One region of the Peribacillus sp. NPDC097224 genome, then DNA from elsewhere that is predicted to be linked to it. Evidence: riboswitches for the same ligand, from Rfam matches in the RefSeq annotation. Region 1 holds a riboswitch; each other region holds the start of a gene.
The links. A riboswitch is a leader RNA that binds a small molecule or an ion and turns the genes downstream of it on or off. The one in region 1 is predicted to bind cobalamin.
Positions count from the first base shown of each region.

Region 2: it holds a riboswitch for cobalamin, as region 1 does, so the genes downstream of both, ACIQXR_RS07465 (ribonucleoside-diphosphate reductase subunit alpha) here and metE (5-methyltetrahydropteroyltriglutamate--homocysteine S-methyltransferase) in region 1, are expected to answer to the same signal.
Region 3: it holds a riboswitch for cobalamin, as region 1 does, so the genes downstream of both, ACIQXR_RS18930 (hypothetical protein) here and metE (5-methyltetrahydropteroyltriglutamate--homocysteine S-methyltransferase) in region 1, are expected to answer to the same signal.

Region 1 is NZ_JBIWDK010000004.1:247-12,696, forward strand. Features, by position in the region: gene ACIQXR_RS09460 (nucleotidyltransferase-like protein) at 136-999, opposite strand; gene ACIQXR_RS09465 (YgzB family protein) at 1,189-1,542, shown strand; gene perR (peroxide-responsive transcriptional repressor PerR) at 1,610-2,053, opposite strand; gene ACIQXR_RS09475 (D-2-hydroxyacid dehydrogenase) at 2,198-3,142, opposite strand; gene ACIQXR_RS09480 (aminopeptidase) at 3,288-4,397, opposite strand; gene bcp (thioredoxin-dependent thiol peroxidase) at 4,409-4,879, opposite strand; gene ACIQXR_RS09490 (potassium channel family protein) at 4,942-5,364, opposite strand; cobalamin riboswitch at 5,647-5,844, shown strand; gene metE (5-methyltetrahydropteroyltriglutamate--homocysteine S-methyltransferase) at 5,984-8,290, shown strand; gene ACIQXR_RS09500 (acyl-CoA thioesterase) at 8,283-8,759, shown strand; gene ACIQXR_RS09505 (ABC transporter permease) at 8,800-9,585, opposite strand; gene ACIQXR_RS09510 (ABC transporter permease) at 9,590-10,381, opposite strand; gene ACIQXR_RS09515 (ABC transporter ATP-binding protein) at 10,423-11,430, opposite strand; gene ACIQXR_RS09520 (hypothetical protein) at 11,581-11,901, shown strand; gene chbG (chitin disaccharide deacetylase) at 11,952-12,450, opposite strand, start outside.
Region 2 is NZ_JBIWDK010000003.1:160,215-172,664, reverse strand. Features, by position in the region: gene trhO (oxygen-dependent tRNA uridine(34) hydroxylase TrhO) at 1-61, shown strand, start outside; gene ACIQXR_RS07500 (superoxide dismutase family protein) at 331-957, opposite strand; gene ACIQXR_RS07495 (CitMHS family transporter) at 1,130-2,434, opposite strand; gene ACIQXR_RS07490 (MFS transporter) at 2,659-3,876, shown strand; gene ACIQXR_RS07485 (hypothetical protein) at 4,501-4,689, shown strand; gene ACIQXR_RS07480 (SulP family inorganic anion transporter) at 5,013-6,461, shown strand; gene ACIQXR_RS07475 (hypothetical protein) at 6,543-6,689, shown strand; gene ACIQXR_RS07470 (manganese-dependent inorganic pyrophosphatase) at 6,738-7,667, opposite strand; cobalamin riboswitch at 7,956-8,137, shown strand; gene ACIQXR_RS07465 (ribonucleoside-diphosphate reductase subunit alpha) at 8,332-10,569, shown strand; gene ACIQXR_RS07460 (ribonucleotide-diphosphate reductase subunit beta) at 10,612-11,664, shown strand; gene ACIQXR_RS07455 (flavodoxin domain-containing protein) at 11,654-12,073, shown strand; gene ACIQXR_RS07450 (cold-shock protein) at 12,139-12,336, opposite strand.
Region 3 is NZ_JBIWDK010000014.1:7,586-15,134, reverse strand. Features, by position in the region: gene ACIQXR_RS18940 (VWA domain-containing protein) at 1-1,351, shown strand, start outside; gene ACIQXR_RS18935 (ABC transporter substrate-binding protein) at 1,490-2,440, opposite strand; gene ACIQXR_RS18930 (hypothetical protein) at 2,444-2,989, opposite strand; cobalamin riboswitch at 3,152-3,371, opposite strand; gene ACIQXR_RS18925 (AAA family ATPase) at 3,560-4,516, shown strand; gene ACIQXR_RS18920 (DUF58 domain-containing protein) at 4,516-5,703, shown strand; gene ACIQXR_RS18915 (transglutaminaseTgpA domain-containing protein) at 5,693-7,549, shown strand, end outside.

The sequences.
Region 1 (12,450 bases):
CATGTTTTTTGATGTTTTTTTATTTCGTAAAGCTTCGTTGAAGCTGCGAAAGCTGATGTCCCGCAGCGACATGTATTAATATAACACCTATATTATTATTGGTCAATACTAAAAATGATTTTTTAGTATATTTTTTTAAACTTTATAAAATCGGTGATAAACATCGTGCCCTTTGGTCTCGACTATAATGGTATCCACTACTTTCTTTTCAATTAAGTATTCTAAAAGAACGCCTAGATCGATTGAATAATAACTTAGTTCTGGATGCTCCATTAACTCCGCTATGGTCCAAGACCCTTCTCTAGCATTCATTATTTCCAGTAGGTGTTGAGAACCGGCATTGGTACGGGAATAAATAAGGAACTCACTAGCTAGAAAAAGAAGCTCCAACCTTTTCTCCAGGGTTTCTTCACTGCTAATCAGTTCTTCGTACAACTTATATATTTCAGGTTCCATATGCTTCACTTGATTCCAAACCGTCACCTCTGGATGAAAACCTTGTTCTATTATTTCCAATCGGGCTAGATGATGTAGCGAGTGAACAATATGGTTATAGGCATCCAGGTAATGGCCATTCTCAAAAAAGTCTTTTCCATCCCTATACCTACGAATTAACTTTGCAAATTCCATTCCCATCTTCAGCTTTCTTCCATAGAAGGGAAACTCACGGATTTCGGTTTTTAAATGCTCCAGGTATTCATTTCGGTCGAATAAAATCTTCCCATTATAAATCCAATCCACGACTTTACGATTCGACCCTAATAAAATCCATTCCTTGACTTGCTCTTCTTTCACAACATGTAAAGCCGCTTTCTTATCCTGATAGGTATAGTGCTTTAAAAATACAGGTTCCTCTGCATCATCCACGATGACAAATAGGACATAATCAAACGTATCAGTGATGGGGCTTTTGTGCTCCCTTTTTTCTATTAACAAAATCCCTAATGTGGACTTCAAACTTGCTCGCTCTTGATAAATCGGGCGAAGGATATCTTCCATTATAAATTCCTCCAAAACCATTTTTCTTTTTACATTCGACAATTCTCTTCAAAAATCCTGTTTTCTGAGCCTAGATGTTCCTTCCTATTTTTCCTCGGGTCAACCATAAGTCATTTGTATCCTTTATTTCTTTTTTGTTCCAACCTTAGTTTATGTTATAGTTAAAGTTATATTTTAGGAGGGTCTAACATGGCTAAATATTCTAGCAAAATCAATAAAATCCGTACGTTTGCTTTAAGTTTGATCTTCGTTGGCTTTATCGTGATGTATATCGGTCTATTCTTTAAGTCGCACCCTATCGTCATGACGCTCTTCATGGGTCTTGGACTTCTATTCATTATCGCAAGCACAGGCGTTTACTTTTGGATTGGGATGCTGTCCACAAAGTCGGTACAGGTTATCTGCCCGAACTGTGGGAAGCCTACGAAAATATTAGGTAGGGTCGATATATGTATGCATTGCAATGAAACGCTGACCCTTGATAAAAAGCTGGAAGGCGAAGAGTTCGACGAAAAATATAATCGCAAAAGCCTGAATGACTGAATGGAATGGATTTTAGTTACAGTGCTTTTGCAACAAAAAAAGTTCCAACCAAGTGGCGGAACTTTTTTTAATGCGCTTCTTTCTTTGCACAATCCGTGCATTCCCCATAGATTTCCATCCGATGGTGACTTACGTTGAATCCGGTGACCTGTGCTGCAAAGTGCTCGACCTCATCCAATGCAGGATAATCGAAGTCGACGATTTTACCACAGCTTTCGCAGATAACATGATAATGATTCGTTGTTACGAAATCAAATCTAGCTGACGAATCGCCATAGGTAAGCTCTTTGACCAATCCCACTTCACGAAACACACGCAGGTTGTTATAAACCGTAGCCACACTCATATTCGGAAACTTGCCTTCTAACGCTTTATAAATATCATCAGCAGTAGGATGCGACATGGAGTCTATCAAATACTCAAGAATTGCATGGCGTTGAGGAGTTATTCTTACACCGGTATCTTTAAGGGAATCCAACGCTTCTTTCAACTGAACTTCAGACACCGTCATCCACCTCTTTTTCTAATTAAGTATGAATTATTACATTGTAATGTTTATAAATAGTGTACTCCCCATAAGCAAGCTTTGTCAATATATCTACACCCTTAGTTTATTCCTCATTCATTTAATTATTTCCTGTTTTTCTAGTTGGTCCTAGTATCCCTTTTTAGGGTCGATGATATTAATGAAATCCTTTCCGTCTTTTAGGTAGACTTTCATGTTTTCTTCAAAGATTGCAAAGGTCCTTGGTAAATATTCGCCGCTTTTGCTTGATAGGTGCGGGGTTACCGTGACCTGCTCCATTTTCCAGAATGGGTGGCCCTTCACTAGCGGTTCAGGTTCGAATACATCCAGTATCACATGAGCGAGTTCATGCTCCTGCATGGCCTCTATGAGCACGTCTTCCTTGAACAGATCTCCCCGTCCTATATTCACGAAGACGGCTGTACGTTTCATTGCTTTAAAATGTTCTTTCTTTAACAAATCCTTCGTTTCATCCGTACTAGGCAAGACGCTTACGATATAATCCGCTTTGGGCAATGCTTTCTCAAGCTCCGTAAGGGCGTATAGATGATCGATGTGTTCGACGGCTTTCCCACTACGATTCACTCCGAGGGTCGTCATTCTAAAAGCCTTGGCAAGACGTGCCACTTCCCCTCCAATTGCCCCCGTTCCTAGGATCAGCATCGTTTTTCCATTCAACTCGCCTACTTCTATCTTCCGGTCCCAGATTTCTCCCGCTTCATTCTCAATTAGTTGTTTTAATTTCTTTTCATACTGTAAAAGCATGCCGATTGTATATTCAGCCATCGGGATTTTATGGATGCCCCTAGCGTTGGTCACCATGATTCCGCGTTTCTCAATGGCGGCAAAAGGCATTAACTCCAATCCGGCACTCATGACCATGATCCATTTCACGTTCACTGCCTCTTCAATGATTTCATCGGTTAAATCTTCTCCATATGTAATAAGAACTTCGGCTTCTTGGAGCTTTTCATTCGCCCAAGTTTCTTGATACATGAATGTCAAATCGGGAAATGCTTGTGCCATCTTCTTTTGAATGTCTTCATTCGGAATGATTGTTGAAAATACTAACATGATTATCTCTCCTTTTCTTTACATAAAAAAACACGGGCACTGAATGTCCCGCGCAACTTTCTATGAGGAGGTATTCCCTTACTAAATCATATTCAGGGGTCCTCTATTTGAGTTGGACAAACGCCTCTCCCTATTAAAAAGGGCTTTATTTTAATTGATTTGGATTCAATTCGCATAATTCCCGTGGCACGAATAAACCGTCCTTACGAACCAGTATATCATCAAAGTAGATCGCTCCGCCGCCATATTCGGGTCGCTGGATCAAGACCATGTCCCAATGAGACGATGATTGATTTCCATTATCGGCCTCTTGGTAAGCTTGACCAGTGGCAAGATGGAGGCTGCCGCTAATCTTCTCATCGAATAGGATATCACCCATCGGTTCCATGATATACGGATTGATTCCCAGGGCGAATTCCCCGATGTACCGGGACCCTTCATCCATATCGAGCAAACGATTCATTTGGTCCGACTGATTGGAAGAAGCTTTCATGATTTTTCCCTTTTTAAATGTAAGGGTTATCCCATCAAATACCTCTCCTTGATAGGCGGAAGCAGTATTGAAGGAAATCGTGCCATTGACACTGTCTTTTACCGGTGCCGTGAACACTTCACCATCTGGAAGATTGTTTTTACCAGCGCAAATGACAGCGGGGATATTTTTAATGGAAAAAGCCAAGTCAGTCCCCGGCGATATGATCCGAACTTGATCCGTTTGATCCATCCAATCCTTTAGAGGCTTCATGGACTTTTCCATTTTGTGATAATCAAGTGTGCACACGTTTAACAAGAAATCTTCATACTGCTCAAAGCTCATGCCGGAATTTTTTGCAGAACCAATGGTCGGATAATTCAGTAACACCCAGCGCCGGTTATTGACGAAGAACATGGTGGACGTTTTCATGGCATCCTCCTGAAGGCGATATCTCTCATGAGGGACACTCACTCCTCGCCCTTCGTTTCCATCGCCCGATATGATGATGACTGCATCCACATCTTCGTATTTCTTATAATTCCATTTTGATAAGGTATCGAGCTGTTCCTTAACATTCCCTTTTAGCAGATGACTGGTAATTTCGTCATCTTCAAGTTCCGCATAAGGATAGGCCCCCATTCTATAGGCTTCGTCAATCAGTTCCTTCAATAGGGCCTTTGCTGCAACAGGCCCACGGATCAAGACCCGCTCTTTCGCCTGCAGCCTCAGTGAATGATGAATCAGCTGCTTGGCAAGCTTGATAAGTCGCTCATCCTTCATTAGCCTGTACCTTATTTTTCTAGGTCACGAAGAGTTTCCAACGCTTCTTCGACGTGGCCCTTTACTTTGACTTTACGCCATTCTTTAACGATCGTTCCTTCCTTATCAATCAGGAAAGTCGAACGCTCAATGCCCATGTATTCCTTACCGAAGTTCTTTTTCAATTTCCATACGCCATATAATTCAGCGGCTTCTTGCTTTTCATCAGCAAGCAACAGGAAAGGCAACCCATGTTTTTCAATGAATTTTTCATGACGTGTTACCGGGTCCGGGCTAATGCCTATGATGACAGCATCAAGCTCTTCGAATTGTTCATTAGCATCACGGAAATCACAAGCCTCCGTCGTGCAACCGGGTGTCATGTCTTTTGGGTAAAAATATAATACAACGTGTTTACCCTTGAATCCTGATAGGGTAACTTGTTCTCCGTTGTTTGCTGGTAATTGAAAGTCTGGTGCTTTTTCTCCAATTTCGACCGTCATTCTAAACCCTCCATTTCTTTCATCATGGTAAGCGTACCCAATAATTGAAAGAAACACAACTTTCATTTCTTGTTCTTTCTTTCCTTCTGTTCAAAATCGATGACAGCCCTGATCACAAATGCCGCAGGAAGCGTATAGCCAATGAAAGCTTGGATTGTCGCGATCATCCGGCCAATTCCGATTGGGGAGATATCCCCGTATCCGACGGAGAACATCGTCATCGCACTAAAATAAAATGAAGTCTTCAGCTGCTCGGAAAAGGTCCCATCCAAGCGATTGCCCATATCAAGAATCACCGAATGATTCTGAAGCTCGTATAATAAATAAATCAGTGCAAAACCGACTAATAATGTCGCATATAAATTGCCGAGCCACAGCATATCTTCAAGAGAAAACTTCTTTGCCTCCGACTCAGAAAGAAATAAGGTCCGAATGCTCATCACCATGCAAAAGATAATCCCCACAATCAAAATATAAAAGGTCATCCCCCACGCCTCATTTCAAAAACAACCCACTTCCCTTATACATACTCTTTTGCGAGTCAATATATGCTCGTTTTAGGGGTCAGACCCTATTTCCCAGCTGCTGCACCATCAAGAGAACGTAGATACAGCATGGGATCTCGTGCCACATGGTGGGGGTCAGACCCCATTTCCCGACTTTTTCCTTGTTGACCCATTTGGTCGGGATATGCTAAGATGGGTTAAGTTTTTATAATATTTTGTAAATTTTAGTGTCCGTGTTTATGCGGACGGAGTTTTTTATGAATTTCATATGTGGAGATAGGTTCCTAAGCTTTTAGGATTAAAAGGGAAGTCCGGTGTAATTCCGGCACGGTCCCGCCACTGTAATGGGAATGTATAGCGCTTTTGTTTGATGCCACTGGTCCTTTTGGATTGGGAAGGCTTTTAGTGCTAAGTAAGAGTTCCCTGAGTCAGGAGACCTGCCTATTTCGACAACACTGTTTTAACCTACGGGAGATAGGGAGGTGTTAGGGACCTTATAATGATAAGGGGTATTTTCGTGCCCCTTTATTTTAAGCATTTCTAACTTTCTCTTTTGACGGTTAGGGATGCTTTTTTGTTGTTATTTCATTAAAAGGAGATGGATGTGTTGAAAAGTAGTAATATAGGGTACCCACGAATCGGTGAGGATCGTGAATGGAAACGTACATTAGAGGCCTATTGGGCTGGAACATTAAATGAAACGGAATTCATGGCGCAATTGGAAGCGATCCGTTTAGGCAATTTGCAAAAACAAAGAGATCAAGGCATCGATATCATCCCGGTTAACGACTTTACGTTATATGATCAAATGCTCGATATGTCCGTCATGTTCGGCCTGGTGCCAGAACGCTATTCGGCTTATAAGGGTGGCACGGTCCCCCTTTCCGTTTATTATTCAATGGCCCGTGGGAACAAGGATGAAGTCGCTTCCGAAATGACGAAATGGTTCAATACAAATTATCACTATATCGTTCCAGAGCTAAAAGAGTCCCAGCTTACGTTGACAGAAAACAAGCCGCTTGCCGCTTACCGCGAAGCCAAGGAAAAACTAGGAATCGATACGAAACCAGTTATAGTCGGACCTTACACATTCATTTCTTTGTCAAAGGGCTATGAAAAAAGTGATCTTCCGGCCATCATCCTGAGCCTGTTGCCTTTATACACAAAAATTTTGCGAGAGCTGGAACAAGAAGGCGTGAAGTGGGTGCAGATCGATGAACCTTCCCTTGTTTCTTCCCTTTCCAAAGACGAGATGAAAACTGTTACATACCTGTATGAAAAATTGAACGAAGCTGTCCCCAACCTGAACATCATGCTGCAAACATACTTTGATGCTGTAGAGCACTACCAAGAAGTGATCGACTTGCCCGTTCAAGGAATTGGCCTTGATTTGGTCCATGACAAAGGAAAAAATCTCAGCAATCTTCAAACAGTCGGCTTCCCGCAAGATAAAATACTTGGGGCAGGTGTGATTGATGGGAAAAACATTTGGCTTTCTGACTTGACGAAAAAAATCAAGTTGGTCGAGTCCATTACGAAACACGTAGCCGAAGATCGAATTTGGCTTCAACCTTCCTGCTCCCTGCTACATGTTCCAGTGACGGTTCGAAACGAGACAGAACTAGCTAGCGAAGTGAAAGAAGCCCTTGCCTTTGCTGATGAGAAACTAGAAGAAATCACACTTTTGGTCAGAGGAAACAACGAAGGTCCAGAATCAATCGAAGAAAAGGTGACGGCAAACAAAGCTGCATGGCAGACCTTAAATAATTCAAAGGCCAGAAACCATAAAGACGTTCAATCCGCTGTCGAACAGGCGAAGCAGCAATCCCATGGCCGTACCCTGCCATTTAAACAGCGCTATCAAAAACAACAGGCGTATTTCAACCTGCCCTTCCTTCCAACCACGACAATTGGAAGCTTTCCGCAGACCGCGGAAGTTAAACAGGCCCGCGGGAAATTCAAACGCGGTGAATGGACGGCTGATCAATATGAAGCATTCGTGAACGAGGAGATTGGCAGATGGATTGATATCCAGGAAGAAATCGGATTGGACGTCCTTGTGCACGGGGAGTTTGAACGAACCGATATGGTCGAGTTTTTCGGCCATAAATTGGGCGGCTTCGTCTTCCTTGAAAAAGGCTGGGTTCAATCATACGGCTCCCGCTGTGTCAAACCTCCCGTTATCTATGGAGATGTCCATTTCATCGATCCGATGACGGTCAAAGAAAGTGTGTATGCACAAGCCTTGACGAAAAAAACGGTGAAGGGAATGCTGACCGGTCCTGTTACGATTCTGAACTGGTCGTTCGTCCGTGACGATATTTCACGGGAAAATATCTGCTATCAATTGGCATTGGCCTTGAAACAAGAAGTAGAGGCACTGGAATCAGCAGGGATCAAAATGATCCAAGTCGATGAACCAGCCCTGCGTGAAGGCCTTCCATTGAAAAAAAGCGACCGTGATGAGTACTTAAACTGGGCGGTCCATTCATTCCTGATTTCCACTTCGAGCGTCGAAGACACAACACAAATTCACACCCATATGTGCTATTGTGATTTCAATAGCTTCATGGATGTCATCTCTTCCCTGGACGCTGATGTGATTTCCATTGAAACGTCCCGCAGCCACGGCGAGCTCGCTTCCGCATTCGAGGAGAAAACATATGAAAAAGGAATCGGCCTTGGTGTGTATGATATTCATAGCCCTCGCGTTCCTGCAGTGGAAGAAATGGTCGATATGATCGAACGTGGCATCAAGGTACTGGATAAAGACCAATTTTGGATCAACCCTGACTGTGGCCTGAAAACAAGGGGCGTTCCAGAAACCGTCGCTTCACTGAAAAATATGGTCGAAGCCGCAACGGTTGTCCGGAATAAGCTATTGGTCCAACAGGAAAATGACTGATTTAACAACAGGCATTCCCGTTCAACAGTCACGGACGTTTTTAACGGACCTCGTTTTTCCACCTGATACGAACCATCACAATACCATCTTTGGTGGAAAAGTGATGGCGTATGTGGATAAAATCGCCTGCATTGCAGCGATGCGCCACTGCCGGAAACCGGTCGTAACCGCTTCAAGCGACTCCTTTGACTTCCTGGCCCCCATTAAGACCGGGGATGCTATCAATTTGGAAGCCTATGTCACCTGTGCCCATCGAACGTCAATGGAGGTATTCGTAAAAGTAGAACGGGAGAACCTGTTGACTGGCGAAAAGCAACTCACCGCCCGCGCTTTTTTAACGATGCTTGCGATAGACGAAGATGGAAAGCCTATACCGGTTCCACAGGTCCAACCGGAAACGGAAGAAGAAAAGCGGCAGTACGTCCAAGCACAAGCTAGATATCTTGAGAGAAAAAACAAACGCATATAAGCAAAAAATCCCTTCAACAAAATTGTTGAAGGGATTTTTTTTAGTTTCCTGCTCCGCGGTACCTTTTCACACCCTGATTCCAAATGAAGATTGAGATCATGAAAAAGACGACCCCTATAACAGGTGTGGCGAATGCATACGCGTACCACTCTTCTTTTCTAAGAAAATAGGAAGCGGGATACACACCGACAAAGGCAAACGGCAGCACCCAAGTCAGAACAAAGCGGATGACCTTATTATAAATATCAACCGGATAGCGCCCGTAGTTCCCGATGTTGTACATCATCGGCATGATGGACGTTTTGGCATCAGACCAGAAGCCGATGCTTGCAATCGCAACAAAGATGGCGGCATACGCGAGTGCCCCGCCGATTGCAAAGATGATGAAGAGAATCGGGTCATACCAAGTTAGTTCCAGGTTTAACGAAACACCGGAATAGAAGATGATGATCAAACCGGTCACGACACCAAATAATGATTCAAGCTCAATCCGCTCTAAGATGACTTGAAACAGGCTGTGAATCGGCCTTGTTAAAATCCGGTCCATCTCCCCTTTGACGATGTAGCGATCGTTGAAATCCCAGATGTTGAAAAAGGATGAAAATAACGCAAACGGGATAAGGAAAAAACCGTATATGAAAATGATTTCATCCCGGCTCCACCCACTTAGGAACTCCGTATGTCCGAAGACCACTAAGATAAACACCAGATTCACGACTTGGTTCAACAAATCAGAAAGAATCTCGATGACGAAATCAGCCCGGTACTGCAATCTCGTTTTCATATATTGACTCACATATTGAAAAAACATTGATACGTAGAACATCCCATCAACCTCCCTGAATAATCAGCTGTTTTTTTGCGACTATCCATAAAACCTGGATGGGGATAACGAGAATGATGACCCAGATCAATTGCTGTAAAAGAGCCATGCCGATGTCTCCCGTTCCGTATCCATTCGTGAAAATCATACTCGGGACATAGCTGATTCCTTGAAACGGCAGGAACTTCATGATGTCCTGTGCCCAGATTGGATAAAAGCTGATAGGCAATAACAAGCCTGAAAACAAATCAACAATGACCCGTTTCGCCCGGATCAATCCGGCATTATTATATAAGAAAAATGTCGTAATTCCCGTTAATAAGTTGATTTGCGTATTGATGATGAAGCTGAATAACAGGGAAATTCCGAAAAGCCCCCATGTTGCCGGTTCATTTGGCAAATGGATGGGGAAAATGATGGCGACGAGCAGCATACCTGGAATCGAGAAGAAAAAGAATCGGAAAATCCCCTCACCCAGGCCTTGCATCGTCTTCATCCCTAAATAGTTATAAGGCCGAATCATCTCGATTGCGACCTTGCCGTCCTTGATTTCATCGGCAATCTCACGGTCAATATTATTGAAATAAAAGGCGCGCGCCATCCAGGCAACCGCCACATAGGTGGTCATCTGCATGCTGGATAGTCCTTCAATGGAACTTTTCTCTCCATATATTGCATTCCACAAGAAATAATAAGCACCAATATTGATGCTATAAATTAAAATACCGGTATAATAATCGGTTCGATACGCAAGCATCATCAAAAAACGCATGCGAATCATGGCAAGATACTTTCCCATGGTCCTCTCCCTTCTTGGTAGACACATTTTTTCTGAAAGAGTCAGACCGTGCCTTCTTCGTAAATATTACGAACAATCTCTTCGATGGACGTTTCATGGATTTTGACGTCCTTGATTTTAAAATGTGAAACGACAGCGGCGACAAGTTGTGAAATATGATCACTTTCCTCTTTTAACACGGCTATGTATGCATGATTCTTTTCATCGTGCTCCCAATTGACATGAAAGGATAGCGGTAAGGATTGCAGTTCATTCAGTTCGACAGATTCGATGAATTGGAAGTGGACCTGTTTTTCCTCTGCCCAATTATCTTTCAGGCTTTGCAATTCCCCATCATAAATGATTTGACCTTCATCAAGCATGATCACCCGCTCGCACAAGGCCTCGATATCCCCCAAGTCATGCGTGGTCAGAAGGATGGTCGTGTTGTATCTTTCATTGATTTCCTTCAGAAACTCACGGATTTTCATTTTCACTAACACGTCAAGACCGATCGTCGGCTCATCCAGGAAAAGCAACGGTGGATTGTGTATCAAGGCAGCAGCCAGTTCACAACGCATCCGCTGGCCAAGGGACAGCTTACGCACCGGCTTATCCAGCAAAGGCCCGATATCCAACGTCTTGATTACATGTGCCATATGATCGTTATATTGTTCATCAGACACCTTATATACTTTTTTCAGCAGCCGGAAGGATTCCTGGACGGCGATATCCCACCAAAGCTGCGAGCGTTGCCCGAAGACGACCCCGATGGTCTGGGTGAACTTTTCCCGTTCTTTATGCGGATTCATGCCATTGACCATGATATCACCGGACGTCGGCTCCAAAATCCCCGTCAGCATTTTGATCGTCGTCGACTTGCCTGCCCCATTTTCCCCGATATACGCTACCATCTCACCCTTTTTTACAGTAAAATTGATATCGTTGACAGCAGGCACGATTTTATAATTTCTTGTAAGTAAGTCGCGGAAGGCCCCTTTTAATCCGGAACGGCTTGAAACCGACTTGAATTCCTTCCGTAATTGATTAACCTGAATTGCATTGCTCATTATGTTATTTTCCTCCATATTCCTTGTCCTAATCAAATAGTTTAGCCAACCTCAGCTTTTTAAACAATAAAAATGCCTGGATTCAGGATATCCTGGGTTGGGCGAATTTCAACGATGTATGTATTACCTATAAAAAGGAGACTAATCGCTATGAATATAAAAAAGTTATTGCTCACGCAAATCGAAAAAATCGTACTGGAATTACGGTATGATTTCTTGTACGAGGACGAATACGACCAACTATTGTGCCAGATCGTCCAAAGGGATTCGTCCGGCTCCATCGAAAATACCCCACTAAGCTTTCATTTACATATTAATGAAGAAAAAGGAACAGGACACGCAACCTACTACCAGGCCCAAGGCGAAATCAAACGCCAAACCTTCAACATCGAAAACCCAAACACCATCCTAGATATAATGTCCTTCATAAGTGAAACTTTGGGGTCAGACCCCATTTCCCAAACGAAATAATTCATCCAAAAAGCTGTACCATCAAGGGTTACAGCTCTTTGTATTGGGGGTCAGACCCTATTTCCCAACTCTTTATAGGAGACTAGTTCGATGTCACGCGCGGCTATGGCTTTTTGGATCAATGGGTCTGTCAGGATGGCCATTTCCTTTACACGTGGCAGGGCGTAGGAACTTCCGTTTAGTATCGATTCGTCTATATACCCGGGATGGCACATGATTTCGACTGTCTCGGAGGATAGACTTGTATCCAAAATATCAACTAAATGGCCTGTCGTCAGGTCCGATCCAAAGAAATCCGTTATCAATTTCTCTGTCCTTTTCACGCCTTGATAACCATGAAGTGCCCCATCCAATTTCCGAACCGGCAAGCCATGCGCTTTCGCTATCTTTTCAACGATGGGATAAACCTTCTCCAAGCCGTGAACATGGTGATGGCTATCAATGTGAGTCGGTTTCAGCCCCAATGATAGGAATCTCTCCATCTGGCTGTTCAATTCTTTTTCTATATCCGCAGGTTCAGCAAACTTATGCATATCGCCGCGTCGATGA
Region 2 (12,450 bases), on a different contig from region 1:
GTCTGAAGAAGAAGTGGCAGAACGACTACAACTTATTAAAGAAACCGCTACAGCAGAATAAGCCATGAAACCCGAATCAATCGACTCCTTGTCCTGATTCGGGTTTTTTCATGCTTTTCTCTTACTTCTATATCACGATAGAAAAATCCTTTTTTTCAGCTTTTTTGTCTATGGTTGAATTAATATGTTGCGTGGTTGAAATATTGCTTGGTATGGTTGAAATAATTCGGATTGCGGTCGAATTATCGCCGTTCGTGGTTGATTTAGGCCAAGCTAAGCTACAAATAGTATGCAAAAAGCGATTCCTCCATAGAAGAATCGCTCATGCCCTTACTTATCTGTGCTTACTACAATCCCGCATGCTTGCCTGTCACCGGCATCACCTGTTTTTAACGTGTCTTCATTCGGTCCCTTTTCTCCATCCGCTTCATAATGGTCAGGAATATTGGCAAAGTTGTCCGGATTTGCATGAACGATGACCGAAAGCTCTTCTTGCTTCAGTTGTTCCACTGTCATGTTATCCAACGTGGCTGTATATTTGGCTGTTCCATCTTCTTTAACAAAAAGAGGAAGCATATCCCCAGCATGATGGGAGTGCTTTTCATCTGTTGGATTGAAGTGCCCCCCGGCTGTAGTAAAAGGCCCTTCCTTTGCATCCGCTTCACATGCTGCATTTTCATGAATATGGAACCCATGATAACCGGGTTCTAACCCTTCCAGTGCCGCTTCGATCAAGACGGAATTCTCTTCCGCGGAAAAATTGACAGTACCTAAAGTTTTACCCGCAGTATCCTTAACTTCCGCCTGTGCTTGTGGGTCCACTTCCGTTTGTGTTCCCTGTACCGGTTTTGAATCTTCCACGGTTTTGTCTGCATTCGTTGAGTTATCCTCTGAATTGCATCCATACAACAAAAAGGCGGCACATGCTGGCAACAGCAGCTTTTGCTTATAGTTCATCATCAGTACCCTCTCTCTTTCATTTATGTATAGTCTTCTTAATCATTTCCACTATTTTGAAAGGATAAACAGAGAGAGGGATAAATGGGAAAATAGATTCTATGAGCATGATAAAAAACCTAACTAATCTCACAGTAAAAGATTTTCCATACTAGTTTATTAGACTCACCTCTTATAATGGAATCACCCCAAGAGTGATAGCCACGATTGTCATTACAATCGTTGTCCCACACGCCCATTTAAATAGAAACTTTTGATGATCACCAAAGTCCACACCAACCAGCCCAATCAGAATGAATGTGGCAGGAACCAAGGGGGATAAGGGAAAGCCTGTTGTGGAATGACCTAATAAAGCGGCCCTCCCGATTTCAACTGGGGCAATTCCAAAGTTCGCCGCAGCCTCGCTAATGATGGGAATAATTCCAAAGTAATATGCGTCAGGTGAAAAAATGAAGCCCATCGGAATGCTAGTAAGTGCCACAACAACAGGTAGATGTGCACCAAGCCAATCTGGAATAACGGTCACGATGGAAGAAGCCATCGAATCCATCATCTTCGTTTCCGTGAAGACGCCCGTGAAAATACCCGCTGCAAAGATAAGTGTACAGATCATAACAAAACTATTGGCATGGCTTAATATCCTTTCCTGCTGTTCTTTTGGATTTGGAAAGTTAACGAATAATGCTATGGCAAAAGCCGAAGCGAATAAGATTTGTAGAGGCAACACTTCCATTACCAAAAATACCATTAATGCGATCGTCAATAACCAATTAAACCAAAACTTCATGGTTGTACCATTAGTAGCTTCAACCGCAGCAGCCTGTTCACCCAACCCTGAAGGCATTGGTGTCTGCAATGGAGTGATGCCCAATCTGGCTCTTTCCTTCTTCCCAAGGATATAGGCGGAAAACAGCGTCCATATCAGCCCTGCAATCATGACCGGAATGAGCGGAATGAATAAGTCTGATACTTCCACTTGTAGACTGGCTGCTGCTCTTACCAACGGGCCGCCCCAAGGGATGATATTCATGACGCCTGCAGCTAAAGCAACCACACACGCCAATATAAGCCTATTCATCCCTAACCTTATATAGAGCGGCAACATGGCTGTTACGGTGATCATGAAGGTGGAAGACCCGTCACCATCTAACCCTACTAGCATCGTGATGATGGCAGTGGCCATCACAACCTTTAGTGGGTCCCCCTTCACAAGGCTTAGTATCTTGGTAATCATAGGTTCAAATAAACCAACGTCTAGCATCAAGCCAAAATATAAAATAGCAAATACAATCATAACGGCCGTTGGCGTTACCTTTATAATCCCCGCCATCATCATTTCTCCCATTTCCGACGCAAACCCACCGATCAATGCAAAAAGGATGGCAGTGAAAATGAAGGCAACCACTACAGAAAGGCGCTTTGAAATGACCAAAATAAGAAATGTAAAAATCATGCAAAATCCAAGAATCGATAACATGTAGACTCTCCCCTTACTATTTGAAATATTAACTTTCATCAAATATTTTATATTTTCTGAAAAATTAGTATTTAGTTAGTATAACACTGGGTATTTCATTAAAAAACAACTTTTTCAAACTAGATTTTTTTCTTGCCCTGAAGCATGTCTGAATCAAATACATTTAATAGAATAGGGTAAATCTGTATACTGAATAGTAAATATCAGGTAGAAAGAAGTGTTACATGTATATGGATGTTAAATTGGCCAAACGGAATCTTTTCATCATGTGGTTTGCCAACTTCTTCATCGGTGGTAGCATGACGATGGTTCTTCCCTTCATCTCGTTATACATCGGTACCTTTGGCAATTATTCGGCACAATATGTCCAGCATTGGTCGGGGTGGACATTCGGAATTACCTTTGTGACAGCCTTTTTGTTTTCCCCCATTTGGGGACGAATCGGGGACCGTTATGGTAGAAAGAAAATCCTGATTGCCTGCGCCTTCGGTATGGGCCTATCGATTTTCTTGATGGGATTTGTAGAAAATGTCCTGCAGTTGTTCTTATTAAGAATGTTCATGGGCATATTCACTGGATTCATCTCCATGTCACAAGCTTTCATTTCCACACAGACACCTAAAGAGATTGCCGGAAGGGTCTTGGGTACTCTTCAAACGGGAAATATAACCGGCTCCCTTTTCGGACCATTGATTGGCGGCGTACTTGCGGATACTCTCGGCTACTCAACAGCGTTTAAGTTCACTTCCATCACAATTTTCGTCTCTGGACTTCTTGTATTCGCAACCAAGGAATATCAAGTTCAGCGACAAAAAGGAACAAAAGCCAGTTATTCGAGCCGGGAGGTCCTCTCGCACATTTTACGGAACCCCATTCTAGTGAATGTCATGCTCATATCAACGATTGTCCAGGTGGCTCATTTCAGCATCCAACCCATTCTATCTTTATATGTCGGGGAACTGCACGGAACTACTAATCTGGCCTTTTACTCAGGCATCGCCTTTTCCGCAGCTGGTCTCGGAAACTTATTGATGGCCAGGTACTGGGGCAGGATAGGCGACCACCATGGACATATAAAGATTCTGGTGCTCCTTCTTTTCCTCACAGCACTCGTATATTTGCCTGGAGCTTTCATCAATCACTTTTGGCAACTTGTATTTGTACGGTTTGCATTAGGTATAGTCATAGGGGGAATTATCCCTGTAAGGATTGCCTATATCCGCCAAGAGGCTCCCGTTGCCATGCAGGGGGAAGTGCTTGGATATAATACTAGTCTCCGTTTTTTAGGCAATATCATCGGCCCGGCAATGGGAGGGATGGTTGCAGGATTTTATGGATTTTCAGCCGTTTTTATAACGACCAGCTTCCTGCTGCTGTTAGCAGGACTGGTCCTGTATTTGGCGTTGCATCGCAACCCGGAGTTGGCCCGGCATTCACATTGATTAGAAGACCTTTAGCAAAAAGAAGACACCCGTTAGATGATCCTTCTAACGGGTGTCTTCTTTTTCATTCAAACTTACCCAACAAGATGGTTGGACCCTCTCTGTAACAGAACTTTTCTTTGCCTAATTTCTTAGAAATTTATTTTTTACATAGCTATAATAAAATAGTATAATATACCTAGTAATATATACCTAACAAGGGGTGTCAACATGTATCCGACCTTCACATATTATGCAAAAGTTCACATCATCAAGGATCAGCGTTATTGTGAATGTGGAATTATTCATAACTACCGGGGAATATTCGAGAAAAAAGACCTGAAGAAGGTTAAGTTTAAATCGGTTTCCGATATCACCTGCAGATCTTGTCGGGAAAAGTTCTTAAACGAAAACCCTAAGTCCTAGGGATATCTATTCATTCCCTCGTTTTCCTACTTCTGTTTTTTTAAACATTATCGTGTTTTTCTGTATATTTATAGATTTGATTCTTTTTTATGTTAAGATTATTTAAGGTGAAAATCCACAAACCAGACATATCAAGCTTTTGTGGTAGTGGTTGGATTTCCAAGATTTACTTTCCTCTTGGTCTTTTTTCGCCTAAAATTAGTTTAAAAGAGGGTTAAAATGCTTTTTCCTACTATCAAAACGGATGAAAGACACATCGTAAAAGACAAACATACGTGTGTATGTGGTACGCGATACAATGTATTCGCTATGTTAACCAGAAGAGATCTTAGAAAGATCATCTTCAAGCATTACAAAGAAGTTACCTGTACAGCATGTAAATCTAGCATTATACATAAAGAAGAATAAGCAGGACATATCCCCCTCCTCTCTCTAATGCTTCTACATACTCATGCAATCAAGTCCACCCCTTTCATAGTATTATTTCATTCATCCCACAGTGTAAGGAACCGGAATTTACTTATGACTCGTAAGTTCAACAAAAAAAGACCATTACGGGTCTTTTTTTGTTGAAGGTGGCCCACTTGGATCTTTCTATTTGGCCTAATTGATATAAATAAGGAAATTTCCATTCAATTATGAATCCATAGATAGAATAATGAAGTCATGCTATAATCTAGTACGTTACAATAGCCAATCCATACTTATATAGAGAAAAAGGAAGTGTCGTTTTGAATATATCTACATTAAAACAGGAGTGGTTTTGCAACGTTCGCGGAGACGTACTTTCCGGAATCGTCGTTGCCCTGGCCTTAATTCCTGAGGCAATAGCTTTCTCCATCATTGCCGGGGTCGACCCGATGGTGGGATTGTATGCTTCCTTCTGCATCGCCATCGTCATCTCCTTTGTTGGTGGAAGACCAGGCATGATTTCAGCGGCGACCGGGGCGATGGCACTCGTGATGGTTGACCTTGTAAAGGATCATGGCTTGAACTATTTACTTGCCGCAACTATATTAACTGGGATCCTTCAAATTCTACTGGGCGTCTTTAAAATTGGGAAGCTCATGAAGTTTATACCGAAGCCGGTTATGACTGGCTTTGTGAATTCTTTGGCCATTATGATTTTCATGGCTCAGCTCACTCATTTCAAAGGGGAAACGTGGGTCATGTATGTCATGACAGCTGGTTCACTCGCCATCATCTACCTATTCCCACGGATAACCAAGGTCGTTCCTTCCCCGCTGGTCGCAATCATCTTCATGACCATCGTGGCCGTTGCAACAGGGGCTACTGTACGGACCGTAGGCGACATGGGGCAATTGAGCGAGGCTCTTCCCATGTTCTTGATTCCGGATATCCCTTTATCATTCGAGACATTGGCCATCATTTTTCCTTATTCCATTGCCCTAGCGTTTGTCGGATTGCTTGAATCCTTACTAACGGCTCAAATCGTTGACGAAATGACCGATACGGATAGCAATAAAAACCGGGAGGCCAAAGGTCAGGGAATAGCGAACATCGTGGCCGGTTTCTTCGGCGGGATGGCCGGATGTGCAATGATTGGACAATCCGGTATCAACATCAAATCCGGGGGACGAGGTCGGCTGTCCACTTTCGTCGCCGGGGCCTTTTTGTTAATCTTGATCGTGTTATTGAATGATGTCCTCATTAAAATTCCGATGGCCGCCCTTGTTGCGGTCATGATCATGGTTTCCATCGGGACTTTTGATTGGTCCTCCTTGAAGAGACTTCGGATCACTCCTAAAACCGAGGCGATAGTCATGATCGTAACGGTTATCGTTGTTCTTTATACGCATGATTTATCCAAAGGCGTATTCGCCGGGGTACTCTTGAGTATGATTTTCTTCTCGGCTAAAATTTCGAAAGTGTCTGTCGAGAAAACAGCGGACAACCAGGCTCGGCAAATCACTTATCGGATAAAAGGCCAGGTGTTTTTTGCATCGGTCCAAGACTTCATTTCGAAGTTTGATACGAAGGAAAAAGCAGATTCCATCATCATTGATTTTTCCAATTCGAAAATATGGGATGCCTCGGCTGTAGGAGCCGTCGAGAAAGTCATCTTAAAATACAGAGTACAGGGGAAAACGGTTCAAGTGCTTGGCCTTGATCAGGAAAGTTCTCAGCTGCTAAAGAGCCTCGCCTCATATGAAAAGTAAAAGGATGCATGGCTCCCCTGCATAAATTCTTGCTGAACCGCCAAACTAGAGTGAATGATACTCTGGATTGGAGGGAAAATCATGTCATCCGAACAGGATTATACTGCAGCAGATTTATCACCTGACCTTCTCAATGAGTTAAAACTCTTTGAAGGAAAAATACGTGAGGAATCAAACAAAGAGCTTATCGTGATTGCGTATGAAAAAGAGAAAGAAGCGTTGAATTGAAAAAAGGACTCGAAGCCACTTTCAAAGTGGCATCGAGTCCTTTTTTTATTACTTAGCGAAGATATCTGTTAAAACTGGTACAATTTGTTTTTTACGTGATACGACGCCTTCCAATACAGCAATGTTCTTATTCAATGTTACGTTATACGCTTTCTCCACTGCATCCGCTGATGCTCCTAGAGCCAAGGCAACGGAATCATTCGTTAAGATATCCGTTACGACGAATAAGAATAAATCCAATTCTTTCGCGGCAATAACTGCATGAATCGCTGCTTCAATTTCTGATTGCTTTGCAAGCACTTCATTCGGGTCAACAGCATTCACTTGAGCAATCTCAACTTTTGCCGTTCCCATTGAAAATTCTTTTGCATCAAGTGTGATGAGCTGATCGATGGTTTTGTCACTCAGGTCAGCACCCGCTTTTAGCATCTCCAAGCCATATGTTTCAGCATTCACGCCGGCAATTTCCGCTAATTCCATAGCAGCTGCGACGTCTTGCTCCGTGCAAGTAGGCGATTTGAATAATAAAGAGTCGGAAATGATGGCTGAAAGCATAAGTCCTGCAATGGCTTTAGGCACTTCAATTCCGTTTTCTTTATAAATCTTATTTAAAATAGTAGCCGTGCAGCCAACTGGTTCTGCGCGGTAATATAAAGGATCACTTGTTTCGAAATTAGCGATACGATGATGGTCGATGACTTCCAATACGCGTACCTGGTCAATGTCTTCGGCACTTTGCTGACGTTCGTTGTGATCGACTAAAATCACGCCATCCGCTTCCCCAGCCACTTTTTCAACAAGGCGGGGTGCTTCGAATTTAAATTGGTCCAACGCATATTGTGTTTCACCATTCACTTCACCAAGACGAACAGGTTCAGCTTGGATGCCCAGCTGCTTTTTTAGGTCAGCATAAGCGATTGCTGAACAGATAGTGTCGGTATCCGGATTCTTATGTCCAAAAACTAATATTTTTTCCACGATTTTTTCTCCTTTTTCCTAAATGATTTGGCAGGGATTTTTCTTTTCATAACCAGAATCCCTAGTTTTGCTATGCAATTTATTTTAACACAAAAACCCTGACATTCCGCGATGGAATTTTGTATTCCTCCCTATATTCTTTCATCATCCTCTTCCTTTATCCGACCTTGTCAATAGATATGAATCAGTTTTCCACAAATATATATGTTGAATTATCAGCATGGATGGCTTACGATAATATAAGCATACATACTAGATATTGACTTTTCTAACAACATAAATAACTATATATAGAATTATTAACCAAGGTGCCAGAGATGGCTGAAAAGGGAATCCGGTGTGAACCCGGAACTGTCCCCGCAACTGTAAATGTGACGAAATGAGAAAACCACTGTATAGCTCTCTATACGGGAAGGACTCAAAGTAGGATGATCATGAGTCAGGAGACCTGCCTGGTTTTTTCAAGTTTCTTATTCTTCGGGGATTGAGATGATGAAACGATAGTGTAACGGCTATTTTTTCATGGCTCTTTTATCCTATCGTTTGATCCGCTCAATTTATTGGGCGGTTTTTTTTTATTCGCGTACATTTAAGAGGAGGAACATTTATGACTCAAACATATAACCCTACCATAAAAAATGACACAGAAACAAATTCAATCCAGATGGACATGTTATCCAAGGATTTCGAAGGCCGTCTTGATATGGAAAAGTTCAAAAAGCGTTTTACTAAATGGCTCGATCGAAAAGGTGATGCTTCAGAAGAACAAACATCGAAAAAGTTGATCCAGCTTGCACTTGAAAGTGTCGATATCGATGCCCCAGACTGGACATTCGTCGCCGCAAGGGAACTATTGAATGCCATGTATCGTGATGCCCAAAAGAACCGGGGCTATGAAGGCCGGAACTATGGACCTTTCTATGAATTGATTCAAGAACTCTCTCAGCAGCATGAAGGGCAACGTTACCCTGTTTATAAAGCAGAGCTTCTCGACTCCTACACAAAAACGGAAATCGAAGAATTGGGTTCGGTCATCGATCCGGAAAAAGATAAACTATTTTCATATATCGGAATCTATCTTTTGAATGATCGCTACTTGGCCCGTCCAAAAAAAGACAAGGTCTATGAACTTCCCCAGGAGCGCTTCATGATCATTGCCATGGAAATCATGAGACTGGAAAAAACGGAACACCGCCTGCAGCTTGTCAAAGAGGCCTACTGGGCAATGTCGAACCTATATATGACGGTTGCGACCCCTACCCTTTCAAATGCCGGCAAAACCCACGGGCAATTGAGTTCATGCTTCATCGATGCAATCGAGGATTCCATCGACGGAATTTATCAATCAAACTATGATGCCGCAAAAGTTTCCAAGTTCGGTGGCGGCGTTGGTCTATATGTCGGAAAAATCCGTTCGCTCGGTTCTGATATCCGCGGTTTTTCCGGTAACAGTTCAGGCACGACTCCCTGGATTCGCCTCTTTAACCAAACGGCCGTCAGCGTCGATCAATTGGGACAACGTAAAGGCGCAATCGCCATCTATCTGGATGCGTGGCATAAGGACATCATGAGCTTCCTTGACTTGAAGACGCAAAACGGCGATGACCGCCTAAAGGCGCATGATATCTTCACTGGTGTCTGCATCCCCGATTTATTCATGGAAGCCGTGCGTGACCGGAAAGATTGGTATCTCTTCGACCCGCATACCGTGAAGCAAACCCTTGGGTTCTCCCTCGAGGATTTTTATGACGAGAAAAAAGGGGATGGCAGTTTCAGGGACCATTACGCCCTTGCTGTAGAGGCGGCGGAGAATGGCATACTTCCAGGCTATAGTTTCGAGAAAATCAAAGCGATGGACATTATGAAAGGCATCATGATTTCACAATTAGAAGAAGGCGTACCCTATATGTTCTACCGGGACGAAGTGAACAGAAAGAACCCGAACAAGCATAAAGGGATGATCTATTGTTCTAACCTTTGTACGGAAATCGCCCAGAACTTAAGCCCTTCAACGATCACCGACGAATATGAAACGGAAGATGGCGATGTCGTCGTAGTTCGCAAAAGCGGGGATTTCGTTGTCTGCAACCTTTCTTCCATCAACCTGCCACGCGCGGTGAACAGCGATGTATTGGAGAGACTGATCCCGATTCAGATCCGCATGCTCGATAACGTCATTGACGTGAATACCTTACCGGTCAAGCAAGCTTCCATTTCGAATAAGCGCTACCGCTCAATCGGCTTAGGAACTTTCGGGTGGCATCATTTACTCGCGACGCAAAATATCTACTGGGAGTCCGATGAAGCCGTTCAGTACGCCGATACCTTATATGAGAAAATCGCTTATTTAACCATTAAAACATCCAATGAATTGGCCAAGGAAAAAGGAACCTACCCATACTTCGAAGGGTCCGATTGGCAAACGGGGGAGTATTTCGACCTTCGTGACTATAGAGATCCAAAATGGTTGGAATTAAAAGAAGAAGTGCAGCAGTATGGTACACGAAACGGCTATTTAATGGCAATCGCCCCCAATTCATCGACTGCCAAAATCGGTCATTCCACGGATGGCATCGACCCGTTATATGAAATCGAGTTTTATGAAGAAAAGAAAAACTTCAAATTTAAAGTGACAGCGCCTGGATTGACGCCCACTACGTATGAATACTATAAAAAAACGCGCTTCCATTTGGACCAAAAGGAAAGCATCAAGCAAAATGCAGCACGTCAACGTCATATCGACCAAGCCATCAGCTTCAACCTGTATGTACAAAACACGATCAAGGCTAAAGTGTTATTGGACATACACCTAACAGCATGGGAAAGCGGATTGAAATCGACTTATTATCTTCGTTCCACTTCATCCGAATACGACAATGCCTGTGAGAGCTGCTCCAGTTAACGAGTGGGAATGGAATTTACTTTATTGAAGGAGATTTTACAGATGACAAACCATATCAAGAAAATCAGGATGCTCGAACCAACCCATCCTACCAAGGCAACCGGCGTTTTCAAAGGAGAAGCATCAGGCTTTCTCCTTTGGAACGACATTCAGTATGAAAAATTCTATGATACCTATACACAGCTCATCAACAATTTTTGGAAGCCATCGAGCGTGAACATGATCCAGGATAAAAAGCAGTGGGGTGAATTGGATGAGGATATCCAGGATGCTTTCCTCGACATCCTCACGATGATTGCCGGGATGGACAGCCTGCAAACACCAACATTAGTGGAGATCCTTCGATACATCAAGGATCCGGCAGCAAAGGCGATCCTCGCCAACATGGCCCAGCAGGAATCCATTCATAATGAATCGTATTCTTACATCCTTGCTTCCTTGATTCCTGTCGGCAAGCAAAAACAGCTTTTTGACCGGATCAAAGAACACCCGGAAGTAATCAAGCGGAACCATCCGATCGTGGATGCCTACCAAACATTTGTGGACGACCCTAGCCCTCAGCACTTATTCGAGGCGCTCATCCATTCCACGAACCTTGAAGGGATCTATTTTTACCTGGCTTTCGCCTTCTACTACAATCTGGGCCGGCAAAATCTGATGACCGGTTCGGCAACGATGATTTCCTATATTCATCGCGATGAAATGGTCCACTTCGATTTCATTGGCATGCTTGTACAAATTTTAATGTATGAATATCCGGAACTGAATAATGAAGACAATACGAAGTTCATCTATACGACGATTGAAAAGGCCGTCGAGCTTGAAAAAGAATGGTCCGAATATATGCTTGAGGATATCCAAACAAAAGCAGATCTCGATTTGGACGAGTTCAACGAGTATATTGAATATATCGCCAACAAACGATTACGCATGCTTGGACTTGAAAACTTGTATCAAGAGTATAGCGAGAACCCGATGCCCTGGATCAAAACGTTCGACGATGAATCCATCGGGCTGACGAAGACCGACTTCTTCGAGCAAAAATCAAGGACCTATAGCCAAGTAAATGCAAGCAACGGGTTCGATGAGCTTTAAAGCCGCCATCGTCCATCATTCGGCAGGCGGCAATACAAAGGCGCTTGCTGAAGTCCTTGCATCCCTTTTGCCCGAAGCAGAGCTATTTCGGGTTCTTGAATTTGATATACGTACAGTGCATGAGTATGATTCGTTGATTGTCGGTACTTATACTTGGGGAAATGGCGAGCTTCCTGCCAGAATGTCCGCCTTCTATTCGGAGCTAGAGCAAATGCCGATTTCCCACCTGAAAACAGGAGTCTTCGGAACGGGTGAAACCAATTACAATCATTTTTGCGGAGCCGTCGACCAATTTCGGGACATGCTATTTGCCAAGAGCCAATTGGTCGCTACATTGAAAATCGAACAAATGTATCAAGAAGCTGACCTACCCAGGATAAAAAAGTTCGCCTCTCTATTTACAAACTAACAAACTCCCAAGCTTGTAAATACAAAATAAAAAGACCCCAAATTGGGGTCTTTATTAACATTCAATTATTTTTGAACGTTAGCAGCTTGTGGTCCACGAGCGCCTTGCTCGATTTCGAAAGAAACTTCTTGGCCTTCTTCAAGTGTTTTGAAACCTTCACCTTGAATAGCTGAGAAATGTACGAATACGTCGTCTTGTCCTTCAACTTCGATGAAACCGAAACCTTTTTCTGCGTTGAACCATTTTACTTTACCTTGTACCATGTTAGTTCCTCCTGTGTTTGGAAAAAATCCATTTTTATACTATTTTTGGTTCTGGATAATGTCTCAAGAGGAACCCTAAAACGGTAAATCCTTCTATCAAACAACTTATTCCGA
Region 3 (7,549 bases), on a different contig from region 1:
CACTCTCTTCGTTTTGCTTGCTCTTTCTGGTTGTAATACGAAAGATGAAAAGATGAACGGAGAAGAAAAGGAAGAAGTACGTGGTGAGAATACCGAAAAAAAAGGGCGTTCAGAAGAAGATGAAGAGCTGGAAGAAGATTTCGAGATTGCTACCACCGTTGAAGAAATGACTAAAGAAAACCCTGGGAAGTACACAGGGAATAAATACAATAAAGCCATTATACATAGAGCATTAGACAATCAGGACTTTCAGGAAAAGGATAGCTTCGAAGTTTATCAGAGCTTATTAAAACTAATGGGCGAAGGTGCAAACTACAAAGAAAAGTATCAGTTTTTCGAAGCATTCGACCCTTCCATTGAAACGGCGGTAACAGAGATGCCAGGTGGAATCACCATCGACGGCAGTGGTGAATTGGGAATCGACGTGAATATTGCAATTTTGCTTGACGCAAGTGGGAGCATGAACCAAAAAGTAGGCGGGAAAACAAAAATGGAGCTGGCGAAAAAAGCGATTAATGAATTTGTAGCTTCCCTTCCGGAAGAGGCAAATGTCATGCTCCGTGTCTATGGGCATAAAGGAAGCAACGATGATAAAGATAAGAAGATATCCTGTGATAGTACGGAAGTGGTTTATGATTTGGCCCCATATAATAAAGGGGACTTCAGGAAAGCTTTAGATAAATTTAAACCGACAGGATGGACACCGATTGCCAAGACCATTTCGGAAACAAAGAAAGATTTTGAAAAAGCGGGTTCAGAAGGTCAAAATATCATTTATGTCGTCAGCGATGGAATCGAAACCTGCGACGGTGATCCAGTGAAAGCAGCTAAAGACTTGCATGATTCCAATATTGAACCAGTGATTAACATCATAGGGTTCGATATGGATAGTGAGGGGCAAAAACAATTACGTGAAGTTGCTGAAGCTGGCGGAGGGAAATTCGAAATGGTCAATAATGCCGATGATTTCAATAAGATGTGGGATGAAGAGCGTAGAGATCTGTGGAACCAATGGTGGAATTGGGGCAATGAAAATTGGAGTACCGTTCGGGATGAACAAAATAAGAAGACATCGTCTTTACTTGATGAAAAAAACAGTTTTTCTAGGCTTTCCTCTGATGAAAGCAATCGCATGTATGAGGCTACGAGTTATTTAAAGGATAAGAAACAAATAAATTATGAGACTTGGGAGGAAGCTCGCAGTTTAGTCAAACAACGCCGTGAAATAATAAAAGAGTATTATGACGAAAAATATGAAGAATTGAACACGACAGTGAAAAATGAAGGGGAGGGTTTAAAAGAATCAATTAAAAAGAAAGAAGAAGAAATGAAAGAGAAATATAAAGATTAATAATCAAAGGGGCTGTCTAATAGCCCTCTTTCAAGAGGATTCATGCACAAAATAAAAGGCAGAAATGTTGTTATATCAACGTTTCCGCCTTTTATTATATATACGATTTCGGCGTAATTACCCCTTTTGAGTGTGTCTTTATTTGAATAATTGCGGATATATGGTCTTTGCAGTTAGTTCTACGGCTTCTCCGATACGCGGTCCGGGACGTGACATGACGTCTTCGCTAAGCTGATATACTTGGTCTTCCTTCACGGCGCTGACATCTTTCCAACCTTTACGGGATTTGATTTCATCCACAGCATTGTCCACATAGCCTACGGTTGTGATGATGGCATCCGGGTTGCGCTTGACGACTTCTTCATCTGCTATTTTCGCCCAGCCCTTTTGGTCGGCAAAGATATTTTCGATACCGGCAGACGCCAAGATCTCTTGCTGGAAGGTTTCAGCTCCCGCTGTATAGATTTCCGGAGAAGGGCTGATTTCGAAATATGTTTTTTCTTTAGAATCGACACTCGCCACTTTTTCTTCAACATCTTTGATTTGTTTTTTTATGTTTTTGACTAGGTCATCCCCTTGGTCCGTTACGCCCATGACTTTGGCAATTTGATCAATATCGCTATATACATCATCAAAGGTCACGGCTGATTTAATAATGAAAATGGGAATTCCCGCATCTTCAAGCGGCTTTAATGCTGCTTCATCGCCAATTGTGTAGGCAATGATGGCATCCGGTTTCAAAGAGATGATTTTTTCGGAATTGATCGTCATCGAATCAGAGACACGCTCGACATCTTTAGCTTCCTCAGGATAGTTATCGAAATCTGTCGCTCCAATCACCTTATTCCCTACACCAAGGGCATATAAAATCTCCGTATTACTGGGTTGAAGTGAAACGACCGTTTCCGGAACCTTATCAAATGTGATTTCTTTTCCACTATCATCGGTGACGGTATAGGATTTGACTTCTTCAGTTGTTGCAGGATCTTTTTTCTCTATCGATTTCTGATCATCATTCAAGGCACATCCTGTAAGGAAAAGGGCGACCATCAGAAGGGCAATCCAACTGGATCTTACTGTTCTTATCATGTTTTATTCCTCCGTTTTCTTTTTCATTGTTTTGGTTGGATAGGATTTGCTGATAAAGGGAATCTCTTCGACACCCAGTTGTTTATTGACATAGACAGCCATCACGAATAGAACATTGGCAAGCAAATGAGCATAATCAAAAAGAATCGCGGGCACATCTTTTTCCGTACTGACTTTATGCAAGGCACGGACGGATTTCTTGGCTTCACTACGGCAAGTATGCAAAATACAGGCTGCCGTCGATCCTTGGGGTAGCACAAATGTTTCGATGCGTTCTTTCACTTCAGCGACATAATAGTCATAGATTTCACTTAGGCGGTTTAGACCGTCTTCGGTTATGGCCAATTTCCCCCGGGCAGAACCATTTAAATGATAAGCCATCGGCAACAGTTCCATTAAATCCCTGTAGACTTCAGGAATCTCTTTCGTGAACGACGCTGCCAGTCCCATTTGAGTCGTCAATGAATCGGTGCGAATTTCATAATCAACGGTTGAAACTGATTCGCGCATGAATGGGTAGCATAAAAAGCGGGCATCCTTCTTTTCCATAATTTTTCCTCCTTTTTAATAATGTGAATGACCTTCGTATTGCTTTTCGGCGCAAAAGAAAAAGCCGACCAAAGGTATTGGTCGGCAAACAAACATCTATGTATCTCGAACGAAAAAAAAGATGGAAGATTGCCGTACAATCCTCCTAACTTCCGAAGAGCAAAATACGATAAAAAAAAGGCAGGTCTCCTGGCTCGTGCATCATTTTACTCTAAGAACCTTCCCATTTGGATTGAATGAATGGTATCGTGCGTGCGGATTCATTCACAAACAGTGGCATATTTCTTATTTCATTAGCACTTACAGTTGCGGAAACAGCTTCGGTTTTACACCGAATTCCCTATTAAGCTGACAAGTCAGCACCTATTTTCTGCAAGGTTTATATTCACTTAGTACCAGTCTATCATAATTAATTACTTAAATAGTGAAAAGATTTCAAGAAATCTCTTTTATAGGGGTATTATTCTAGTAAACTCACTTTGTAAGGATAAATTGGAGGTTAATGTAAAATGGATGTCGAATAAATAAGGGTTAAGCATGAGTGATTTACATAATCATGGGAGGTAGAGAATGGTTTATAAACAAGTGAATCAGAAACTGGATATGATTTTGGAAAACATTGAAAAGGTCATTATTGGAAAAAGAGATATAGCAGAACTAAGTCTTGTGGCGCTCCTTTCTGGTGGACATGTCTTATTGGAAGATGTCCCGGGCGTGGGGAAGACCGTCTTGGTCAGGGCGCTAGCGAAATCCATCGGGGCGGATTTCAAACGGATTCAATTCACGCCTGACTTGCTACCGTCCGATGTAACGGGGGTATCGATTTTCAATCCGAAGGAACAAGAGTTCATCTTTAGACCGGGGCCAATCATGGGCCATATCATTTTGGCCGATGAAATCAATCGGACATCACCGAAAACGCAATCCGCCCTACTTGAAGGAATGGAAGAGGCAAGCGTGACGGTGGATGGTGTGACAAGGAAACTGGAACAACCGTTTTTCGTCATGGCCACTCAAAATCCAATTGATTACGAAGGCACATACCCACTTCCAGAAGCACAGCTAGATCGTTTTTTATTGAAAATGAAGATGGGGTATCCGGAAGTGGCAGAAGAGATAGAAGTGTTGCATCGGGCCCAATATACGGCTCCGATTGAAGAATTGGAATCCGTGATTTCGTTAGAGGAACTGATAGATTTGCAGATAGAGGCAAAGGCCGTGATCGTGGATGATACGATAAAGACGTATATCGTCGAGTTAGCTAATCAATCACGTAAGCATGAAAGTGTATATCTTGGGGTGAGCCCACGTGGATCGATTGCCCTAATGAAGGCAGCCCAAGCCTATGCGCTCCTAAAGGGAAGGGATTACGTTTTACCTGATGATGTGCAGCATTTGGTACCGTTCGTTTTTACCCATCGGCTAATCCTTAATCCGGAAGCGAATTACTCGGGGGTGAATGCTGACATGGTGATACATGAGGTAGTGGCTACGACGCAGGTACCCGTGAAGAGGGCCGTGACCTAATGCGGAATGTGCTTACCATACTGAAGAAAAACAGGAATGTCTGTGGGATCATAGTGCTCATGCTCATTTCCTTTTGTTTTGCGATGTTTCAAGGCGGGTTTATCAGTTGGTTCATTTTCTATACCTTTTTGCCGTTCGGTGCGTACTCTATGATTCTGCTGTTTTATCCACTTCAGGCTTTTGAAGTGGAGAGAAGAATTAGTAAACACGAATGCCAGGCCGGAGAGTCGGTAGATATGACATTGGTATTCTCCCGGAAAAACAGACTGCCTCTTTTATATATGGTGGTAGAAGAGGATTTGCCGATGGAACTGGAAAAGAAAACATTGGTTTTTCCAGGATTTAAACAATCCTTCCAATTGACATATACCCTGGAGAATCTGCCAAGAGGAGAACATGTCATCCAATCGGTTCGCTTCAAAATAGGGGACTTCTTTGGACTCTATGAAAAAGAAGCGACAGTGCATGCCCCTTTGAAACTCACCGTTTTCCCGGCTTATCAGGAGTTGAATTATAAACAGTTGGAGCATGTCTTCGATCAAGGACAAGTTGGTACGACGAAAAAAATACAGCGGGAACATTCGGTCGTGTCCGGAATCAGGGAGTATCAGCCGGGTGATCAATTATCCTGGATAAATTGGAAGGCAACGGCCCGAACAAGTGAAATCATGACGAAGGAATTTGAAGTGCAGAAAAACCGTGATGTATTTATTATGCTTGATGAGTACGCCTCTCCCTTCTTCGAAGAAGCTATCGTACTTGCGGCCTCTTTGGTGCATGCCTTGATAAAGAAGGGTATGGATGTTGGGTTAACCAGTACGGGATCAATGGAGGCCGTACCGGCTAAAGGAGGCAGTAAACAGAGGAGAAGACTCTTTTACCGTCTTGCAAAATCAAGGGCCACACATACAAACGTCTGGAATGGAAAGAAGAACAAGGGAGTTGTACCATCAAACGCTTCTGTAATATTCATTGTGTCCGAATTAACGATGGAAAAGATAGAAGGTTGGAATGCATTTACCGGGAATAAAGCGATGACGGTATTTTGCGTGAAAAGTCAGGGAGACTTCACGGGTGAGGAAATACGTGCGAAGTCGGTGGCGTTGGCTCGTGGAATAAAGTTGGTCTTCTTTGAACAGGGTCACCTTCAAAATGAACGAACCGAGGTGAAGGCAAATGAACGCTGATTCTACCAAATCGGAAAGGTGGATGCATGTTTTCTTATATATATTTGGTCTTCTATTGATTACCGAATGGTTACGACCCGTAGAGAAGCTTACGGATACAGGAAATATCTTGATTTTCATTATCTTTGTGTTATTTTCCTTGCTCCTACACTATTTTGGTATCCACTGGTTTGTGCGTTTCATCCTCGTAAGTGCCTTTATATTAATTGCGGTCCATTTCTTGTATTCGTCAGATCCTTTCCTGACCTTCAAATGGCTTACTGGTGATTTGCTGGATATAACGGCTAACGTTTCGAATATGTATGAGGGGAAGTGGGAGCTGCTTTCCAACCCCTTTAGAACGCTGTTGTTTTTCGTGCTTCTTTGGCTTGTGACATACTTGATTCATTACTGGGTGACGGTGAGACGAAACATATTTTTACTTTATATATTAACGATCATTTTCCTATCGATTCTCGATACATTCACACCATATGATGGGGATATGGCCATGATCAGGATCATCATCATCGGGTTTTCGATGCTTGGTGTGTTGGCCATGCTACGCTTGTCCATACAAGAGAGATTGGTGTTTTCAGGAGGTTCATTCAGTAAATGGGCCATCATGCTAGCGGGGATGCTGTTAGTAAGCGTCCTCGTTGGTTTCACTGCTCCGAAGTTCGCGTCACAATGGCCGGACCCTGTACCGTTCATTGTTTCTTATTCCGATAAGGTGACAGGAAGTGATGAAAGCTCCGTTGAAAAACGGGTGGGGTATGACGAAGATGATTCATCACTTGGTGGGTCGATAGAGCCGGACAATACGGTCATTTTTTATAATACGACCAATACCGGACACTATTGGAAAGTCGAGAACAAAGATATCTATACCGGAAAAGGGTGGGTTTCCGTTGAGGGAATGGAAGACTATATCAGTTTCTCTAATGGTCAGGATTTGAAGGATATAAAAGAATTTGAGATTCCTGAAGTGTTGAAAACGGAAGACATGAATACAAGGGTAACCATGATGGAAAGTTACTCTCACCTTCTTCATCCCCAATCAGGGTACCTGAAGAAGGTAGAGGCTGAGAATGGAGATTGGTTTAAATATTATACAAATATGGACAAGTACATTTCGGTAGACGAAGGCAGTAAGCCTCTTACCACGAAAGAATATGAACTGGTTTATGAAATGCCTAGCTATGATCTGGCTGACTTACGGAAAGTTACGGAACAGGATGAAACGATGGATGTCCTCATGGAAAGCAATACACAGCTTCCGGAGGGATTGCCAACCCGTATCTATGAACTGGCCAACGAACTTACGGTGAATGAGGATAATTGGTACGATAAGGCAAAGGCGATAGAAAATCACTTCGACGGTCCTGAATTCAGCTATTCTAAAGAAGACATTCCGTATCCAGGCGATAATCAGGATTATGTGGATCAATTCTTGTTCGAGACCCAAATTGGGTATTGCGATAATTATTCAACGGCGATGGTCATTTTATTACGTGCCGCCAACATTCCGGCAAGATGGGTAAAGGGATATACGGAAGGGGAGAAATCAATTTATAAAGGTGAATCCGCCTATAAAGTGACGAATAATAATGCCCATTCATGGGTGGAGGTTTATTTTTCAGGATTGGGATGGGTACCATTTGAGCCTACGAAGGGATTCAATGGGCAAATGGATTTTTACAATTCGGATTTGAATTCGGAAAATACGGAGGAAACCGAGCAGGAAGACAAAAAACTAGTGGAGCAAGATGAGACACAGACTAGAGAGCGCCCGGATACACCCGAAAATGAACCTGGATCAACTAAGAAAAGTGTCCTTTTAAGCCAAAATACTTTAATAATGTGG